3 regions of the Kitasatospora sp. NPDC101157 genome follow, and region 1 is predicted to be linked to each of the others. Evidence: riboswitches for the same ligand, from Rfam matches in the RefSeq annotation. Region 1 holds a riboswitch; each other region holds the start of a gene.
The links. A riboswitch is a leader RNA that binds a small molecule or an ion and turns the genes downstream of it on or off. The one in region 1 is predicted to bind thiamine pyrophosphate.

Region 1 (3,420 bases):
TTCCAGGCGCCGAAGTCGTACGCCTCCAGCTCGGCGAGGGTCATCGCGGAGACGGTGCCGCGGCCGTTGGAGACCCGTCGGATCCGGCGGTCGTGGACGCAGACCAGGTGGCCGTCGGCCGTCACCCGGACATCGCACTCGACGGCGTCCGCGCCCTCGTCGAGCGCGCGCCGGTAGGCCGCGAGGGTGTGCTCGGGCAGCGCGTGGGAGGAACCGCGGTGGGCGATCACCTGGACGGAGGGCGCGGTGCGCGCCGCCGCCGGGGGCAGGTCTGGGCTGGTCACGGGCCCCACGATAGGGGGCGCAGGTGTCGCGGAGGCGAAGCCGGTCCCAACCTGTGGGGCCGGCTCCGCCTCCGCGGTCCGCCGGGGTGCGCCGCCGCGGTCGGGCGCCGTCTCAGGCCCGGGAGGTGCGGCGGGTGAGCGGGGTGAGCGCCCAGGTGGCCAGCGCCGGGACCAGGAAGGCGAACAGCGAGGCGGAGGTCCACTCCTGCGGGGTGAAGTGCAGCGCCTCCTGGGCGGAGGTCCAGAAGTCCACCCACCAGCCGGCCACCGCGGTCGGCGCGATGAACTGGTAGACGGCGAAGCCCAGCACCCACGGCAGCAGCATCAGCCAGCGGGACGGCGCCCGCTCGGAGAGGTCCCAGCCGTGCCGGCCGGCGCCGAAGAAGTAGTCCACCGCCAGCACCGCCAGCAGCGGCACGAACACCGAGCCGATCAGGCCGAGGAAGTTGCTGTAGGTGTCGGTGAACCGGTCGATCCGCAGCGCCAGCACGGTGGTCAGCACGCCGATCCCGCCGCTCAGCACCCGGCGGTCCACCCGCGGCAGCAGGTTCTGCAGCGACATCGCGGTCGAGTACACGTTGGCGAAGGACTGGTCGGTCTCGCGCAGCACCAGCACCAGCAGGAACAGCCAGCCGGCCCAGACGCCGAGGAACGAGTCGAAGATCCGGCTCGGGTCGCCGTCGGACTGCAGCAGCGCCATCAGGCCGAGCACGTAGCACCAGACCTGGGCGACGGTGTAGCCGGAGAAGCTGCCCCAGAACGACGAGCGCGGGGTGCGCGAGTGCCGGGTGTAGTCGGCGGCCATCGGGACGAAGGAGATCGACACCGCGATCATCGCGTCGGTGGCTCCGAGGAAGCCGTGCCAGTTGCCCGCTCCCGGGTCCGGCACGCCCTGCCGGCCCAGCTGGACGGTGAAGTACACCATCGCGACCGCGACCGCCCCGGCCACGAAGCGGCGCAGCACCGCGATCGAGCCCAGCGGCCAGATCGTCAGGGCGGTGGTCAGCGCGCCCGCGAGCAGCACGAACAGCCAGCGGTAGCCGGTGGTGTGGGCGACGGTCTGCGCACCCGCCGCGATGGTCAGCAGCTCGAACACGCCCCAGCCGATGCACTGGACGATGTTCAGCACGGTCGGCAGGTAGGACAGCCGGGTGCCGAACAGCCCGCGCAGGTTGGCCATCGCGGGGGCGCCGGTGCGGGCACCGATCAGGGCGGCCACGCCGAGCATCGCGGTGCCGACGGCCGTACCGGCCACGATCGCGGTCACCGCGGCGGCCAGCGACAGCTCGCTGCCCTTCTCGCCGAGCACCGTCGCCGCGGTCGAGAAGCCGATCAGGCTGACGCCCAGGTTCATCCAGAGCGCGAAGTGGTCCCGGAAACGCAGGGTGCGCGGCGGCTCGGTGTCCAGCACCAGCGGCGCCTCGACCCGGTGGTCGAGCAGTGCGGTGGCCACGGCCGGGACAGGGGGAAGGGCGGAGAAATCCTTGGACTCGGGCGCACCCGAAGAAGAGGATGACGAAGCAGGCGGCATGGCCGATACTCCCTACGCCGGCATTACCCGGACAGGTTCCGGCGGTCAGCGCCCCCTCGACGGTCGGCCTGTCGCTCGCCTGGCGTACCGTCGACATGCGCACTCTCAGCCTGGTGGGTCCAAGCTCCCGCGTGTCAGTTTGGAGCGACAGGCTAACCGGCACGGGTGCGAACGCCAAAGGCCGCGGGTGCGCGGTCCGCATCGCGGGATGCCGGCGGGGGTGGGGAGCCCCGGCCGTCGGCGGCGGCTAAGGATTCTTATGAGTTCTTCAGAGGGGTCCTTACGGCAATCGAATCGACGGTGCGAAAAACTATGGTCCTTGGTTCTGTCAGCTATGGAGGTCGTCCGTGAGCACCGAGCGCGAGGTTGGGCCCACCGGGCCGCAGGGGGAGCAGCCCGCCGGGGCCCAGGAGGCGGCAGGCGCCGCTTCCGACAGCACCGCTCAGGGCGGTCACAAGCCGACCATGGCGTTCAGCCGGGTCCCCGCGCCGGCGGCCGAGCCGGCGGCCGAGGCACCGGCGGCGGACGAGGCGCAGGCGGCGGGCGGTGCTCCGGTCGACGGCGCTCCGGCGGCCCCCGACAGCGGTCACAAGCCGACCATGGCGTTCAGCCGGGTCCCGGCGCCGGCGGCCGAGCCGGCGGCCGAGGCACCGGTGGCGGACGAGGCTCCGGCCGGGGGCGGCCACAAGCCCACCGTCGCCTTCACCAAGGTCCCCGCCCCGGAGACCCCGGCGGCGCCGGCCGTCGAGGAGCCGGCGGTCGACCCGGTCACCGGCTACATCGACGCCCCGCCGCCGGTCCTGCCGCCCGCGCCGCCCGTCGCGCCCGCCCCGGCGGTGGCCGCCCCGGCCGCCCCGGCAGCTCCGGCCGTGGCCGCGCAGGCCGCCGCTCCGGCCGCGCCCGCCGTGCCGCCGGGCACCAACCCGTACGCGACCCCGGCCCACGGCGTGCCCGCCTCCGGTGCCCAGGACCCGTACGGCGTTCCGGCCGCCAACGCCCAGGAGCCGTACGGCACCCCGGCCGTCGGCGGGCCCGCCCCGCACGGCCACCACCCCTTCGGTGCCGGCCAGCCGCTCGGCGGCTGGGGCGCCCACGACGCCGCCTCCGGCGGTGCCGGCCACCCCGGCGGCCCGAACGGCCCGCTCGGCTACCCGGCCGACTACCCCGGCGGCCCGACCGGCCCCGGCGGCCCGCGCAAGAAGCGCGGCGGCCTGGTGGCCCTGCTCGCCGCGGTCGCGCTGGTCGCCGGTGTCGCGGGCGGTGCGATCGGCGTGGTCGCCACCGGCCACAGCAACAGCAGCACCTCGGCCGACGACCACCGCAGCACCACCGTCCAGGCCAGCAACACCCAGAAGAACGAGCCCGCCCCCGGCTCCATCGCGAGCATCGCGCAGAAGGCGCTGCCCAGCGTCGTCACCATCAAGGCGCAGGGTTCCCAGGAGTCCGGCACCGGCACCGGCTTCGTCTTCGACACCGAGGGCCACATCCTCACCAACAACCACGTGGTCGCGCCGACCCTCAACGGCGGCAAACTGACCGTCAAGTTCGCCGACGGCACCTCCTACAGTGCCTCGGTGCTGGGCCACGCCGAGGGCTACGACGTCG
Region 2 (3,420 bases), on a different contig from region 1:
TGGCAGGCGCCCCGCCCCGGGGGAAGCTCCCCCCGGAGGAGTTGGTGTTGAATGCCCTCGGTCCGCGCGGTGGACGCGACGGACGCGACGGGCGCTGTGCACGCGGCGCAGGCGAAGGACGCGAAGGACGCGACAGGCGGAGGAGGACGGCAGCGGTGAAGGTGTTCCGGCTGGACGAACTGGACGCGGAGCGGGCGGCCAACGACGGCGCGTACCTGCGGTTCCTGCGCGAACCGCGGATGTCCGCCGGGCTGTACGCGCTCTCCCCCGGCGACACCGACACCCAGACCGCGCACGACCAGGACGAGATCTACCAGGTGATCAGCGGCCGCGCCGAGCTGACCGTCGGCGCCGAGACCACGACCGTCGGACGCGGCAGCGTGGTGTACGTCCCGGCCGGCACCCCGCACCGGTTCCACCACATCACCGAGGAACTGCGGGTGCTGGTGGTGTTCTCCCCGCCGGAGGACTGAGCGCTTAGGGTCGCCGGTATGACCCGTAGCCTCACCGACGAGCTCTGGGCGTCGATCGAGCCGATCTACGCCGAGATCCTCGCCCACCCCTTCATCGGCGGCCTCACCGACGGCACCCTGCCGCGCGAGGCCTTCCGCCACTTCGTCGTCCAGGACTCCCACTACCTGCGCGACTACGCCCGGGCGCTCGCCGTCTGCGCCGCCAAGGCGCCCGGCGAGGAGGACGTCCGGGCCTTCGCCGACGACGCGGTCGGCGCGCTGGCCGCCGAGCAGGGCATGCACGCCGAGTTCCTCACCGCCTTCGGCGGCACCGCCGAGGAGGCCGCCGCCGAACCGGTGCTGCCGACCACCCGGGCCTACACCAGCTACCTGCTGGCCACCGTGTACGGCGGCTCCTTCGCCGAGGCGCTCGGCGCGGTGCTGCCCTGCTACTGGATCTACGCCCGGGTCGGCGAGGCGCTGCTCGCCCAGGGCCCCCCCGACCCGCTGTACGCCAAGTGGATCGCCACCTACGGCGACGAGGCCTTCCAGTCCGTGGTGCGCCGGGTGCTGACGCTCACCGACCGGCTCGGCGAGCAGCTGTCCGCGGCCGAACGGCGCCGGGTGGTCGAGCACTTCAGGACGACCTCGCGTTACGAGTGGATGTTCTGGGACGCCGCCTGGCGGGGGGAGCGCTGGCCGGTCTGACCCCGGCCCCCGCCGTTTCTCGGGGGTCGCCCCGGGGGGTCGGATAGGGGTGATCTCGGGGTTCTCTCCGGGCCGTTGGCCCTCGTTCCGCCGCTCCCGCCCCCGTACGATCGAAGCATCGAAAGCAAGCGGGATGCGGCACCGGACGGCAGCCGGCCCGAGGGGAGAAGAGGAACCGACATGGCTGAGCTCTGGAAGTCGCTGCCCTCCTGGGTGCGCAACATCGTCATCCCGGTGCTGGTCCTGGTGCTGGCCTGGAACGTCATCGCCTTCGTGTTCGGCGTGGTCGGCGCCCTGCTGAGCATCGTGATCAAGCTGCTGGTGGTCGTCGGCATCGCGGCCGCCGTGGTGATCCTGGTGAAGAAGGCCGCCAAGAGCTGACCCCGCTCCGCGCGCCGCGCGGAGCACCCCCGGAGGCCCGGCACCCCGTCCGCGGGGGCCGGGCCTCGGCCTTTGCACCGCCCTGGCCGGCTTCGCGGGGCAGGTCCCCGGGCGGTGCCGCGGCCGGTGCCTCGCTCGGTTCCTTGGCCGGTTCCGTTCGGGGACCGTCTGGACCTGCGGCGATCGGCTCGCTACCGTGTTGGGCGTCATGTGCAGGCAACACCGCCTGCGACGCGGGAGCTCGGAGCACCGGGCTGAGAGGGCGCTGACCGGAACGTCGACGGACGGACCGACGGCTGCGTCGACCGCAGGAACCTGACCGGGTAATGCCGGCGTAGGGAGTAGAGGTCAGATGACCACGTTCGAAGCACAGCCGCAGTCTGCCCGGAGCGCCCCCAGCAGCGAGCGCACCGGCTATCCCACCCCGGCCTGGCGCAAGGCCTACCGCGACGGATCCCGCCCGGACCTGCGGGTGCCGTACCGCGAGGTGCAGCTCACCAACGGCCGGACCGTCCCGCTGTACGACACCTCCGGCCCGTACACCGACCCCGCCTACGAGCCCGACGTGCGGCGCGGCCTGCCCGCCCTGCGCGACGCCTGGATCCGCCAGCGCGGCGACGTCGAGGAGTACGACGGCCGCGAGGCGCGCCCCGAGGACGACGGGATCAAGCACACCTCGCCGCGCGGGGGCAACCTGCGCAACCTGGACGCCGTCTTCCCCGGTCGTCCGCGCCGCCCGCTGCGCGGCCGCGGTGGCGCCGCCGTCACCCAACTCGCCTACGCCAAGCGGGGCGTGGTGACGCCGGAGATGGAGTTCGTGGCGCTGCGCGAGGGCCTGGAGCCGGAGTTCGTGCGCGCGGAGGTGGCCCGCGGCCGGGCCGTCATCCCGGTCAACGTGAACCACCCCGAGGTGGAACCGGCCGTCATCGGCACCAACTTCCTGGTGAAGATCAACGCCAACATCGGCAACTCCGCGGTCACCTCCTCGATCGAGGAGGAGGTGGAGAAGATGACCTGGGCCACCCGCTGGGGCGCCGACACCGTCATGGACCTCTCCACCGGCCGCAACATCCACACCACCCGCGAGTGGATCCTGCGCAACTCCCCCGTGCCGATCGGCACCGTGCCGCTCTACCAGGCCCTGGAGAAGGTCGACGGCAAGGCCGAGGAGCTGAGCTGGGAGGTCTACCGGGACACCGTCATCGAGCAGTGCGAGCAGGGCGTCGACTACATGACCGTCCACGCCGGAGTGCTGCTGCGGTACGTCCCGCTCACCGCGCGCCGCAAGACCGGCATCGTCTCGCGCGGCGGCTCCATCATGGCCGCGTGGTGCCTGGCCCACCACCAGGAGAACTTCCTCTACACCAACTTCGAGGAACTCTGCGACATCCTGGCCTCCTACGACGTCACCTTCTCGCTCGGTGACGGCCTGCGCCCCGGCTCCATCGCCGACGCCAACGACGAGGCGCAGTTCGCCGAACTGCAGACCCTCGGCGAGCTCGGCCGGATCGCCCGGGAGCGCGACGTCCAGGTGATGATCGAGGGCCCGGGCCACGTCCCGATGAACAAGATCAAGGAGAACATGGATCTCCAGAAGGAGATCTGCGACGAGGCGCCGTTCTACACCCTCGGTCCCCTCACCACCGACGTCGCCCCCGGCTACGACCACATCACCTCGGGCATCGGCGCCGCGATGATCGCCTGGTGGGGCACCGCGATGCTCTGCTACGTCACGCCCAAGGAGCACCTGGGCCTGCCCAACCGGGACGACGTCAAGACCGGCGTGATCACCTACAAGATCGCCGCCCACGCCGCCGACCTCGCCAAGGGCCACCCCGGCGCCCAGGCCTGGGACGACGCCCTCTCCGACGCCCGCTTC
Region 3 (3,420 bases), on a different contig from region 1:
GAGCCCTGGGTGGTGGCGTCGACCCGGCGCATGGCCACGGTGGTCAGCTCGGTGCCGGAGGCGAGCAGGGCGCGCTCCAGGACCTCCAGGCTCGGCGCGCCGCCGGTGCCCATGATCAGTCGGGAGGAGAAGGTCGTCCCGGCGATGGTGAGAAGGTCGTCGGCCATGGTTCAGCCTCCCTGGACAGCGGTGAGGATCTCGATCCGGTCGCCGCTGTTCAGCGGCGTCGCGGGCCACGAACTGCGCGGCACCACGGCCTCGTTGAGGGCGGCGGCGACACCGGTGTTGGCGGCGCTGACGGTGGCCACCAGCTCGGCGAGGGTGGTGGCGGCGGGCAGCCGGCGGGGCTCGCCGTTGACGGTCAGGGCGATCTCGGTCGGGGTGCTCTCGGTCGGGGTGCTCTCGGTCATGCGGAGGCCTTCGTGGTGGGGGCGTCGGGGGAGAACCGGGTGGGCGTGAACGGCCTTGCCAGCTCGGGGACTTCGCCGGTCGTCAGGTAGTCGGCGAGCAGGTCGGCGGTCACCGGGGTGAGCAGCACGCCGTTGCGGTAGTGGCCGGTGGCGGCGACCAGTCCGGGCAGCGGGGTAGGGCCCAGCAGCGGGGCGTTGTCCGGCGAGCCGGGGCGCAGCCCGGCCGCCGTCTCCCGCAGCGGGAGTTCGGTGATGCCCGGGACCAACTCGTGGGCGTCGCGCAGGAGTTCGTACACCCCGCCGGCGGTGACGGTGGTGTCGTAGCCCTGCTCCTCGGTGGTCGCGCCGATGACCAGCTCGCCGTTCTCCCGGGGCACCAGGTAGAGGTGCTGGCCGCGCACCACCGCGCGGACGTTGCGGGAGAGGAACGGCCGGTAGGCGTCGGGGACCTGGAGGCGCAGCACCTGCCCCTTCACCGGGCGGACCGGGGGCAGCGCCCCCTCGGGCAGGCCCGGCAGCCGGTGGCTGTGCGGCCCGGCGGCCAGGACGACCTGCTCGGCGGTCACGGTCTCGTCGGTGCTCAGCCGGGCCCCGACCGCGCGGCCGTTCTCGACCAGCAGCTCGACGGCCTCGGCCCGGTGCAGCAGGACGCCGGCCCGCTCGCAGGCGGCGACGAGGGCGGTGAGCAGCCGGCGGGGGTCCACCTGGTGGTCGTCCGCGACGTGCAGGCCGCCGCGCACACCGGGGGCGAGCATCGGCTCCAGCTTGCGGGCCTCCCGGCCGGTGAGCCAGCTGGAGTCCAGGCCCAGCCGCTGGTGGAAGGCGTGCAGTTCGCGCAGTTCCTCGCGGTCGTCGGAGTCCAGCGCGACGGCGATGGTGCCGCAGCGGCGGTAGCCGGTGTCCAGGCCGCCGGCGGCCTCGGTGAGCTCGGCGGCGAAGGTCCCGTACCGCTGGTTGGAGGCCATCCCGAGGTGCAGCAGCGGCTCCTCGCCGTACTGCAGCTCGGTGACCGGGGCGAGCATCCCGGCCGCGACCCCGGCCGCGCCCCCGCCGTGGCCGGGGTCGACCACGATCACGTTCCGCGGCCCGCGCTGTGCGGTGCGCCAGGCGACGGCGAGGCCGATGACGCCCCCGCCGATCACCAGCACGTCGGCGCGGCTGTCCGTTGGCAAGCGTGACAAAGCTGCTCTTCTCCCTTCGCCGGTATGACCCGGATCAGGTTCGGACGGTCGCGGGCCGTGCCAGCCCGCCTCTCAGCCCGGTTCGCCGGGCTCCCGTGTGGTGCCCCCACCTTAACGCCGGGGGTCGGCCCGGCCGAAGGGCCGTACGAGGAGCGGACGAGGGCCGGACGGCCGCCCGGGCCCGCCCGGCCGGTGAGTACAGTGACGGGCGTGGCAGAGCTGAGCGGAACGGACCAGGTGGTCGTCGTCGTCGGAGCCGGGCTGGCCGGGGCGCAGTGCGCCCTGAAGCTGCGGCAGGGCGGCTGGCGGGGGCGGATCGCCCTGGTCGGCGAGGAACCGCACGCCCCGTACGACCGGCCGCCGCTCTCCAAGGACGTGCTGCGCGGCAAGGCCGACGCCACCACCCTGGACATCGACTACGAGGGGCTCGGCATCGAGCTGCTCGCCGGCCGCCGCGCCACCGGCCTCACCCCCGGCGTGCTGCACACCGACGGCGGCGACCTCCGGTACGACTCCCTGGTGATCGCCACCGGCGCCGTCCCGCGCGTCCTGCCCGGGGCCGAGCGCGCCCACCTGCTGCACACCCTGGACGACGCCCTGGCGCTGCGCGCGCTGCTGCGCCCCGGCCTGCGGCTGGTGCTGGTCGGGGCGGGCTGGATCGGCGCCGAGGTGGCCACCGCCGCGCGGCAGGCCGGCTGCGAGGTCACCGTGGTCGAGGCCGGTCCGGCGCCGGTACCGGGTGCGCTGCCGACCGAGGTCGGCGCGGCGATGGCCGCCTGGTACGCCGAGGCCGGGGTCGACCTGCGCTGCGGCGTCGGCGTGGCCGCCGTCGAGCCCGGGGCGGTGCTGCTCGCGGACGGCTCCCACCTGCCCGCCGACGAGGTGGTGGTCGGCGTCGGCGCCCGCCCCGCGACCGGCTGGCTGGCCGGCTCGGGCGTCGAGCTGGACGCCGCCGGCGCGGTGGTGGTGGACGGGCGGCTGCGCACCGGCCTGCCCGGGGTGTTCGCGGCCGGGGACTGCGTCAGCTACCCGTCGGCCCGCTCCGGCGCCCGGCTGGCCGTCCAGCACTGGGACCACGCGCTGCAGTCGGGCGGGGCCGCGGCCCTCGCCGTGCTCGGGGCGGACGCGCCGTACGACCCGGTGCCGTACTTCTGGTCCGAGCAGTTCGGGCGGATGGTCCAGTACGCGGGCCGGCACGCCGAGGGCGACGAACTGCTGTGGCGCGGCAGCCCGCGGGACGCCGCCTGGTCGGTGCTGTGGCTGCGCGACGGGGTGCCCAGCGCGCTGCTCGCGGTGGACCGGCCGCGCGACCTCACCCAGGGCCGGAAGCTGATCGAGCGCGGGGCGGCGGTGGACCCGGCCCTGGCGGCGGACCCGTCGGTCGCGCTCAAGGCAGCGCTCAGGGGGGCCACCGCTTAGCGCCGGGCCGCGCCGAGGTGGCAGTCTGGTGGCGTGAGCGAGATCGAAAGCAAGATTGAAGCCCTGGTCCCCGAGTGGATGTACCTCCCCGACATCTCCGAGCAGTGGGGGGTGCTGGTCACCGAGGTCCGGAACATGGTCAAGAGGGGCGAGCTGATCGCCGTCCGGCGGGGGCCGAACAAGTCGCTGCAGATCCCTGCGGCGTTCATCGACGGCCCGGGGTTGGTCAAGCACCTGCCCGGCACCCTGACCGTGCTGCGCGACTGCGGGTACAACGACGTGGAGATCCTGGAGTGGCTCTTCACCGAGGACCCGTCGCTGCCCGGCAGCCCGATCCAGGCACTGCGGGAGAACCGTGGCACCGAGGTCAAGCGTCGCGCCCAGGCGATGCTGATCTGATGGCGACGGAC

Region 2: it holds a riboswitch for thiamine pyrophosphate, as region 1 does, so the genes downstream of both, thiC (phosphomethylpyrimidine synthase ThiC) here and ACIRVF_RS16100 (purine-cytosine permease family protein) in region 1, are expected to answer to the same signal.
Region 3: it holds a riboswitch for thiamine pyrophosphate, as region 1 does, so the genes downstream of both, thiO (glycine oxidase ThiO) here and ACIRVF_RS16100 (purine-cytosine permease family protein) in region 1, are expected to answer to the same signal.

Annotation. Positions count from the first base shown of each region.
Region 1 is NZ_JBIWPL010000006.1:217,849-221,268, reverse strand. Features, by position in the region: gene ACIRVF_RS16105 (glycerophosphodiester phosphodiesterase) at 1-284, opposite strand, end outside; gene ACIRVF_RS16100 (purine-cytosine permease family protein) at 397-1,737, opposite strand; TPP riboswitch at 1,808-1,956, opposite strand; gene ACIRVF_RS16095 (S1C family serine protease) at 2,163-3,420, shown strand, end outside.
Region 2 is NZ_JBIWPL010000020.1:141,061-144,480, reverse strand. Features, by position in the region: gene ACIRVF_RS31265 (cupin domain-containing protein) at 156-473, shown strand; gene tenA (thiaminase II) at 492-1,160, shown strand; gene ACIRVF_RS31255 (DUF5326 family protein) at 1,341-1,541, shown strand; TPP riboswitch at 1,765-1,899, shown strand; gene thiC (phosphomethylpyrimidine synthase ThiC) at 1,894-3,420, shown strand, end outside.
Region 3 is NZ_JBIWPL010000004.1:33,935-37,354, reverse strand. Features, by position in the region: gene ACIRVF_RS09895 (thiazole synthase) at 1-167, opposite strand, end outside; gene thiS (sulfur carrier protein ThiS) at 171-410, opposite strand; gene thiO (glycine oxidase ThiO) at 407-1,582, opposite strand; TPP riboswitch at 1,586-1,698, opposite strand; gene ACIRVF_RS09880 (NAD(P)/FAD-dependent oxidoreductase) at 1,802-3,010, shown strand; gene ACIRVF_RS09875 (Rv2175c family DNA-binding protein) at 3,044-3,409, shown strand; gene thiE (thiamine phosphate synthase) at 3,409-3,420, shown strand, end outside.